4 regions of the Pseudomonas sp. GW822-FHT06B12 genome follow, and region 1 is predicted to be linked to each of the others. Evidence: predicted binding sites of a transcription regulator. Region 1 holds the regulator's gene; each other region holds the start of a gene.

Region 1 (2,201 bases):
AGACAGGCGCTCGGTGGCGTCCGTGATCTGCGAGACTTCCTCGGCTTGCGGCATGTGCGGGTCAATCTGAAAATTGACGATCGCGCTATGCAGTTCACGAGTGAGCTTGCCCACTTCCTGGTACAGGCCGCGGTCACGGGTCTGATTGAGCTCATGGATCAGTTGCACAGCGTCGCCGAACCTGCCCTTTTCAAGGCTTTCGACCAGTTCCTGGGCATGTTTTTTCAGGGTCGATTCGAAATCGCCCTGTGAAGATTCTCTTTGCTCCATAGCTCCCCCCGTGGCGCAGTGGCTCCGCACATCAACCGATGCGTTCGAATATTTTTTCGATCTTTTCTTTCAACGCCTGGGCCGTGAAGGGTTTGACCACATAGCCGTTTACACCGGCTTGAGCGGCTTCGATGATCTGCTCGCGCTTGGCTTCGGCAGTGACCATCAGTACCGGAAGATGCTTGAGCTTTTCATCGGCGCGCACATGGCGCAGCAGATCGATACCGGTCATGCCAGGCATGTTCCAGTCCGTTACCAGAAAGTCGATGCTCCCGCTGTTGAGGACGGGAATGGCGGTAATACCGTCGTCCGCCTCGACCGTGTTGGTGAACCCAAGGTCACGCAACAGGTTCTTAATGATCCGCCGCATCGTTGAGAAGTCATCAACGATGAGGATTTTCATGTTCTTGTCCAATTCGACCTCCAAGCAGTCTTAAACGCGCCCAGCACCTGGACACGCCATTCAATCAATCAGGCAGAGCACTCAACGACTGTCTGGAGCACAACGGATTGAGACCGGCACAGCTTTACGCCATGCCTGTTTCGTTCGCAGTGTCCCCACACTGCTGTCAGCGCGCTCGCCACTCCCCCAAACGCCCCCGCAAACGGGCCGCGCACTGGCTGTGTAACTGGCTGACCCGCGATTCGCTGACCCCCAGGACCTCACCGATTTCCTTGAGGTTCAGCTCTTCGTCGTAGTACAGCGCCAACACCAGTCGCTCACGCTCCGGCAAATTGGCAATCGCATCCGCCAGTGCAGCCTGGAAGCGTTCATCTTCCAGGTCGCGCGACGGTTCGAGATGAGCACTCGCGCCATCCTCGTGCAGCCCTTCATGCTCGCCGTCCTGCAACAGATCGTCGAAGCTGAACAGGCGACTGCCCAAGGTGTCATTCAAAATCCCGTAATAATCGTCGAGACTCAATTGGAGTTCGGCCGCAACCTCGTGATCTTTAGCGTCACGCCCGGTTTTAGCTTCAATTGAGCGAATCGCGTCACTCACCATCCGGGTATTGCGGTGGACCGAGCGTGGCGCCCAGTCCCCCTTGCGGACTTCATCGAGCATCGCACCACGGATACGGATCCCCGCGTACGTCTCGAAACTCGCACCTTTGCTCGCATCGTATTTGGTCGACACTTCAAGCAAACCGATCATTCCCGCCTGGATCAGGTCTTCGACCTGAACGCTGGCCGGCAAGCGCGCCAACAGGTGATAGGCAATCCGTTTTACCAGTGGCGCGTAACGCTCGATCAGTTCGTACTGCGCGTCACGCGCCGACTTCTTGTACAGGTTATAACCGCTGGCTGTCATAGAACCGGACCCGCAGTTTGCTGCACCAGACGCTCGACGAAAAACTCCAGATGCCCACGCGGATTGGCAGGCAGCGGCCAGGTATCGACTTTCTGCGCGATGGCCTTGAACGCCAGCGCACATTTGGAACGAGGAAAGGCTTCATACACGGCGCGTTGTTTCTGCACCGCCTTGCGCACGCATTCATCGTAAGGCACCGCACCGACGTATTGTAAGGCGACGTCGAGGAAGCGGTCCGTGACCTTGGTCAACTTGGCGAACAGATTTCGTCCTTCCTGCGGGCTTTGCGCCATGTTGGCCAGCACGCGGAAGCGGTTCATGCCGTAATCGCGGTTGAGCAGTTTGATCAGCGCGTAGGCGTCAGTGATCGACGTCGGCTCGTCGCAAACCACCAGCAACACTTCCTGGGCCGCGCGAACGAAACTGACGACCGACTCACCAATACCCGCCGCCGTGTCGATGACCAATACGTCGAGGTTATCGCCAATGTCGCTGAATGCCTGAATCAGGCCAGCATGTTGGGCTGGGCTGAGGTGAACCATGCTCTGGGTACCGGACGCTGCTGGAACAATACGAATTCCGCCCGGCCCCTGAAGTAATACATCGCGCAGCTCACAGCGG
Region 2 (2,201 bases), on a different contig from region 1:
GTGAACCACCACCGCCTGAACCTTCCTGTTCGTCGTCGAAATGGTCTTCACTCACGCGTGTTCCTCCAGCAGGCGCCAGCGCAGTTTTTCACCGGCGCGCAGCGGGATGACAGTCAGCTCGCCGAACGGCAGGCTGGTTGGGGCGGTCCATTCTTCGCGGACCAGGGTAATGCGATCGGTGTTCGCCGGCAGGCCGTAGAAACGCGGGCCATTGAGGCTGGCGAAGGCTTCGAGCTTGTCCAGCGCATTGCGCTGTTCGAAGGCCTCGGCGTACAGCTCGATCGCGGCATAAGCGGTGTAGCAACCGGCACAGCCACAGGCGGCTTCTTTGGCGTGCTGGGCGTGCGGGGCCGAGTCCGTGCCCAGGAAGAACTTCTCGCTGCCGCTGGTGGCGGCGTCAAGGAGGGCGACCTGGTGTGTATTGCGCTTGAGAATCGGCAGGCAATAGAAGTGCGGACGAATCCCGCCCACCAGCATGTGGTTGCGGTTATACAGCAGGTGGTGAGCGGTGATGGTTGCGCCAACGTTGGCCGAAGCCTCGTTGACGAACTGCACGGCATCGCTGGTGGTGATGTGTTCGAACACCACTTTGAGCGTTGGGAAACGCTCCACGACCCGGCGCATGTGCTCGTCGATGAAGATTTTTTCGCGGTCAAAGACATCGACGTCGTTACGGGTGATTTCACCGTGAATCAACAAGGGCATCCCGACCTCGGCCATGGCCTCGATCGCAGGGAAGATCTTGTCGATGCTGGTAACACCGGAGTCCGAGTTGGTGGTCGCGCCAGCCGGATACAGCTTGGCGGCGTGAACGAAACCGCAGGCCTTGGCCGCGCGAATTTCATCGGGTGTAGTCCGGTCGGTCAGGTAGAGCACCATCAACGGTTCGAAACGGCTGCCGGCCGGACGCGCAGCGAGAATGCGCTGGCGATAGGCGTCGGCTTCAGCGGCGTTACGCACCGGTGGTACCAGGTTAGGCATGATGATGGCGCGACCAAAGGTACGCGCGACATCCGCGACAGTATTGGGCAACACAGCACCATCGCGAAGATGAATATGCCAGTCGTCGGGACGCAGCAGGGTCAGGCGGTCGGACATTGGGGATTCCAGGCGGGTCAAACTCAAGGGAATGCTACCGGAAAAGACTCATCCAGGCACTCGCTATCAAGTTTTGCAGCAAGCTTCCGATATGACAAAGGTATGCCGTAATCATATGTATCGGTCTTTTTGTTGTAGAAGCCAGTGGAGCCTCCCGTGCGCCAGCGTTATTTAGCCTTGCTCAGCGTGTTTGCCAGCCTTCCTGCGATGGCTCTCACTTTCCAGACGCGTCTGGAGAGCATCGAGTGGACGGTCGAAGGCGACAAGTTCGAATGTCGCCTGACCCAACCGATTACCGATTTTGGCTCGGGTGAGTTCGTGCGGCGCGCGGGCGAGCAGGCAATCTTTCGTCTGAAGGCCTACAACCCAATGCTCGCGGGCGGTTCGGCGACCTTGCTGGCTGCAGAGGCGCCCTGGCAGCCTGGGCGTGGTGATATCAATCTGGGCTCGGTCAAAGTCGGCAGCGGCGAGGTGCTGTTCAACAGCTCGCAGCTCCAGGCCGGACGCCTTATTGGTGGCTTGATGGACGGTCGAAGTCCGTTGGTTCGTCATTACTCGCGCGATGGCGGGGTGTCGGAAGTCCGTTTGTTGCCGGTCAAATTCAGCAAGGCCTACGCCGATTACCAGGTGTGCGTCGCCAAGTTGCTGCCGATGAATTACGAACAGGTGAAGCAGGCCGAAGTTGGTTTCCCGGGTGGTGGTATCGATCTGGATGCGCAGGCCAAGGCCAAGCTGCAGGTCATGCTGACGTTCATGAAGGCCGACCCGACGGTCAATCACATCGAGCTCGACGGTCATTCCGATAACAGCGGCAATCGCCTGACCAACCGTGATCTGTCCCGGCGCAGAGCGCTGGCGGTGATGGACTTCTTCAAGGCCAATGGCATTCAGGAGTCGCAAATCACGATGCGTTTTCACGGTGAACGTTATCCGTTGGCCCCCAACACCAACACCGCCAATCGGGCCAGGAATCGCCGGGTCAACGTTCACCTTGAGCGCGTCGCACCCACCGACAAACCGGCCCCGCAAGTCAGTTCGACAGGCACCGCTGCGGCGACCTCCTGAACCGGCTGAAATCGTCGCTCGCTCGACATAATCTGTCG
Region 3 (2,201 bases), on a different contig from region 1:
CGCGGTGCTCGGGGGGCGTTATCCGCAAGCCGTCATGCAGATGCTCGATCGATAACATTGAGAGTCGCAGGCCCGTTCATGCTGTGTATGACGGGCCTGTTGCGCTTGAAGATCAGGCTTTGCCGTTGACACCCTTGGTGTTCGGAACGGCGGGGCCATTGCCCATGCCATAAGTCTTCAGGTTCTGCAGTACGTAAATCGCCTTCTTGTACTCGGGAATCAGATGATTGGCGTACTTGTTGCCTTTGAGGTTGTTGTTCTGAATGGTATCCAGCTGCGTCGCGAAGTACTCCAGCGCATTAAATTTTTCGTCCAGGTTTTTCGGCACCCCAAAACGATCGAACTTGTCGCCAGCGTTGAGCAGCGTCAGGGCCGTCACATCGCTGATCAAACCCCGATCGCGCAAAAAGGCGCTGATGTTGCCGAGCTGTTTGACCGTGACCGTCTCGGGGTCGAAACCCTTGAAATTCTTGTAGAGCTTCTGCTCGTTCATTTTCGCGGTGTTCAGCGCCAATGGGTCGTTGCCCACCAGTGCGAGCATCTGCTTGACCTTGACGCTCTGCGGTACGGGTTTACTGCCACCCGTTCCGCCCTCGCGAATCAGTAATCCGGCCTTGCTGGTCCAGCCACCGACATAACCGATCGTCATGACAGTGCCCCTGTGTGCAGACATCCTTGTAAGGCGAGCATAAAAACTCCTTATTCAACCGATGGAATTGCGCGCAAGTATCAATGTGCCAGCCCCCCTCCACCTACAAATATTTCAGCTTTTTACAATTTCTGTACAATTCGGATACAAACCACCAAACCCTTGATTTCATTGATCTGTAACCATTGTTTAACAATCGGACCATTACTGAATCCGGTTTAAAAACGCCCCAACAAAACCACGTTGCCGCCCGGAACGGAGGCGCAAATGTCTCGCGCCCGTGACTAACCGGTCGTCCGTAAAAAGCCTGTTTTGGGACCATAGTACTAATGTTTGTCTGCCGCAGGCCGATAGCTGCTAAACGCCGCAATAAATCAACAAGAGCGGTTAGCACGCCACAGAAGGACAGGTTCAATGCCCGCATTCCGTACCATTCAAGCCCGTTACACGCTGTTTCTGGTGCTGTTCATCCTGTTGTTATTCGCCTTGACGGTGGCGGGCATCAGCCAGTTGGTCGCGCCGAAACTTCGGCACACGGAAGAACAGGTGGCCCTGAACCGTATTGCCGAAGTGGCCGATCAGATCCAGGGCGAACTGAACAAGGTTCAAGCGCAACAACGCAGCATCACCCAAACCATCCCCCTGCTCGACAGCGCGGCCATCGACACCGTGCTGCCGGGCCTGGTGGATCAGTACGGTGAGCTGAAGGTGTTTGGTGGCGGGATCTGGCCGTTGCCTGGCCAGCGCGAAGCCGGACGCAACAAATTCAGTACCTTCTGGCACCGGGATGCGTCGGGCAAACTGGCCGTCAACACGTTCTGGAACAGCGACGCTGCGCCCAACTATTACGACCAGTCCTGGTACAAGGGCGGCATGCAGACGCCGCGTGGTCACTGCGCCTGGGCCACCGCCTACAAGGACGATGCCAGTGCCGAGCCGCGTACCAACTGCGCCATGGCGATTGCGCGCAACGGCGTACCGTACGGGGTCGCGACCATTGACGTCACGCTGGGCTTCTTCAATGACCTGGTAGCGCGCAAGGAAAAAGACCTGGGCGCCGAAATGCTGATCGTCGAGGCCGACGGCAAGATCATCAGCAACAGCTCGCGCATCAATGGCCCGATTGTCCTGAAAAACATCAGTGCACTGGCAGGCAACTCGCCTTTTGCCGCGCAGATCAAAACCGCGCTTGAGCGCCGTGACGCTTCGCTGCAACGCGTCGAGTTCGACAATCAAGGCGTAGCCAACACCTTCTTCATGCGGCCGATCGAAGGCACGCCGTGGTTCCTCGCCACCGCCCTGCCGACCAAACTGATTACCGCTCAACGCGACGATGTGCTGAGCACCTTGAGCCTGTTGCAGATCCCGATGGTTCTGCTGCTGGTGCTGCTGCAAATCTATGCGATCCGCCAACTGATCCAGCGCATGAAAGCCTTGAAGGCCAACATTGACGCGCTGTCTACCGGCGACGCCGACCTGACCCGACGCATCACCATTCGCGCCGAGGATGAACTGGGCGCGATCGGCCATTCGGTCAACACCTTCATCGCCT
Region 4 (2,201 bases), on a different contig from region 1:
TGCAGCACCTCCCGAACCTTGAACACGTTGATCCCGTAAAGCTGCTGGCCGTCGAGACGGAACAACAACAGCTCCAGGCGATTCTGCCCTACCAGTTGCGTGCGCTGGTTTACCGAATCCATTACACCAGCCATGCCCAGACTCCTACACCACCAACGCTAAGTGTGTTGCGACGCACATTCATCACTAAACGGCACGGCGCTTGCTTTTTAACTGTTATGAACGCAAAAACGACATTTTCCCGACGCCTGACATCAATGTGCCGCAAATTCCTCGGCGCTTTGTCAGCCGTATGCCTGTTGAACGCTGGCAGCCCTGCCTTTGCTGACCCGGTTACCTTGCCTGATCTACTTATCGGCGTCACTCAGGGCTTTCTTGAATTCACCGTAGAAGACTATTTGGCCACCAGTCAAACCGAAGGGCGCTACGAAATCGAGGTCAACAAACTCGACCCGCGCATGCACATGCCGGCGTGCGACAAGGAATTGACAGCGACACTGGAAAGTCCGGCCAGGCCTATAGGCCGGGTTACGGTGAAAGTCCGTTGCGATGGCGCCTCCCCCTGGACGGTCTTCGTACCCGCTCAAGTCCGCCTGTTTCGCGCGGTCGTCACGACCACTCGCCCCCTCAATCGGGCCGGGATCATCGAGCCTCATGACGTGACATTGCGTGAGCGCGATATCAGCCAGATCAATCAGGGATATCTGACGAACGTCGATCAAGCCATCGGACAAAAACTTGCCCGACCAATGGTCACCGATCAGGTCATTACCCTCGTTCATCTGGAGCAGGCAGAAGTCGTGCGCAAGGGCGATCAGGTAGTCATCACCGCCCGCAGCGGCACGCTCAGCGTGCGAATGCCTGGCGAAGCGCTGTCCAATGGCGGTCTGAACGAACAGATTCGGGTCAAAAACCTCAACTCCCAACGGGTCATCAAGGCGCAAATCATGGCCCCGGGCCAGGTGGAAGTCTCCATGTAGATTACTGGCGCACAACCGTCCTGTTCCCTAAACTGTGCCTCACGCAGGGCAAATACCGACGCGCCCGAGCTCATCACTTATTGAGCCTAAAGTTTTTCCGGGTATGGCCGAAAACATGGCAAGCGTCCAAATTCCCAGAGGTTTTTTTATCATGGTCATTGATTTCAGCCGTTTAAACAGCTCCCCCACGCTCACCAGCAGCACGCGTACCAGCGCCAACAAGGAAACCGGTGATGCCGGCAAATCCGCGCCGCTGAGTACCTCGACCGAACAGGTCGGTGCCGCCAAAAGCGGGGAATCGGTACACCTCAGCAATGAGGCTCAACAGTTGCAGAAGATCACTGACAAGCTGCGCGATCAGCCTGCCGTTGACAACGCCCGCGTGGCCGAGTTGAAAGCAGCGATTGCCGACGGCAGCTATAAGGTCGACAGCAACCGTGTAGCCAGCAAACTGCTCAACTTCGAAGCCCAGCGCTAGCCAAAGGCCTGCGCCAGGCTTTTGGACGCTTAAAACCCAAGGCCAGCCATGCACGACACTAATTTACTGCAACTGATCACCGATGACTTTGCTCCAGCTCAACAGTTGCTGGAGCTGCTGAAGACAGAATCCCTCGCCTTGCACGGCCGTGACATGCCGCTGCTCGAAGACATTCTGGCGCAGAAACAGGCACTGATCATTCTGCTGGAACAGCATGGCCGCAAACGCAGCGAAATTCTCGCGAGCCTGAACCTTCCTGCCAACCGCGCAGGTCTGGAGCAGTTCGCCGCTCACTCAAGTATTGGCGATCAGTTGCTGACCCAAAGCGATGCTCTGACCCAACTTCTTGCAGATTGCCAAGCCGCCAACGAGCTCAATGGCCGCTCGATCCAGGTGCAACAAGCCACCACCGCCAATCAGCTGAAAATCCTCAACGGTGGCGAGCCTCCGACCCTTTATGACGCTCGCGGATCAACCGCCATGCTGGTGAAGCCGCGCGCGCTCAGTCAGGCTTGAACTCATAAATAAGCGCGCTCTATCAAGCCGCGAAACATGCTGGCAGAATGCTAGCTCTTGCGTGTGATCGTATTCTGTCTGGAGATTGATAAACCGTGTTCAACGCCTTAAGCGCGGAAGATGCTCCGCAGCCACCCAAGGTGCTCAGCACCCCGTTGGAAATCACCGGCAACCTGCGGATGCTGCAAGAGAGCCATGATCCCCTGATCATCACGTTCCACGAACGC

What was found. Region 1 encodes FliA, which starts transcription of late flagellar genes. Its sites were predicted from a motif close to CTAAAGTTTNNNNNNNNNNNGCCGNTAA; they were not measured.
Region 2: AC1RKH_RS16220 (flagellar protein MotY) is a predicted target of FliA. The motif match lies at 1,164-1,191, and genes of this name have one in related genera.
Region 3: AC1RKH_RS27795 (methyl-accepting chemotaxis protein) is a predicted target of FliA. The motif match lies at 976-1,003, and genes of this name have one in related genera.
Region 4: flgM (flagellar biosynthesis anti-sigma factor FlgM) is a predicted target of FliA. The motif match lies at 1,067-1,094, and genes of this name have one in related genera.

The regions. Positions count from the first base shown of each region.
Region 1 covers NZ_JBXALR010000003.1:100,863-103,063, reverse strand. Annotated here, with positions in the region: gene AC1RKH_RS07865 (protein phosphatase CheZ) at 1-270, opposite strand, end outside; gene AC1RKH_RS07860 (chemotaxis response regulator CheY) at 302-673, opposite strand; gene fliA (RNA polymerase sigma factor FliA) at 840-1,580, opposite strand; gene fleN (flagellar synthesis regulator FleN) at 1,577-2,201, opposite strand, start outside.
Region 2 covers NZ_JBXALR010000006.1:354,573-356,773, forward strand. Annotated here, with positions in the region: gene rnt (ribonuclease T) at 1-55, opposite strand, end outside; gene pyrC (dihydroorotase) at 52-1,098, opposite strand; gene AC1RKH_RS16220 (flagellar protein MotY) at 1,255-2,163, shown strand.
Region 3 covers NZ_JBXALR010000020.1:27,518-29,718, reverse strand. Annotated here, with positions in the region: gene AC1RKH_RS27805 (aldo/keto reductase) at 1-55, shown strand, start outside; gene AC1RKH_RS27800 (hypothetical protein) at 113-649, opposite strand; gene AC1RKH_RS27795 (methyl-accepting chemotaxis protein) at 1,064-2,201, shown strand, end outside.
Region 4 covers NZ_JBXALR010000010.1:78,318-80,518, forward strand. Annotated here, with positions in the region: gene AC1RKH_RS21220 (chemotaxis protein CheV) at 1-134, opposite strand, end outside; gene flgA (flagellar basal body P-ring formation chaperone FlgA) at 219-980, shown strand; gene flgM (flagellar biosynthesis anti-sigma factor FlgM) at 1,132-1,458, shown strand; gene AC1RKH_RS21235 (flagella synthesis protein FlgN) at 1,507-1,974, shown strand; gene AC1RKH_RS21240 (flagellar brake protein) at 2,070-2,201, shown strand, end outside.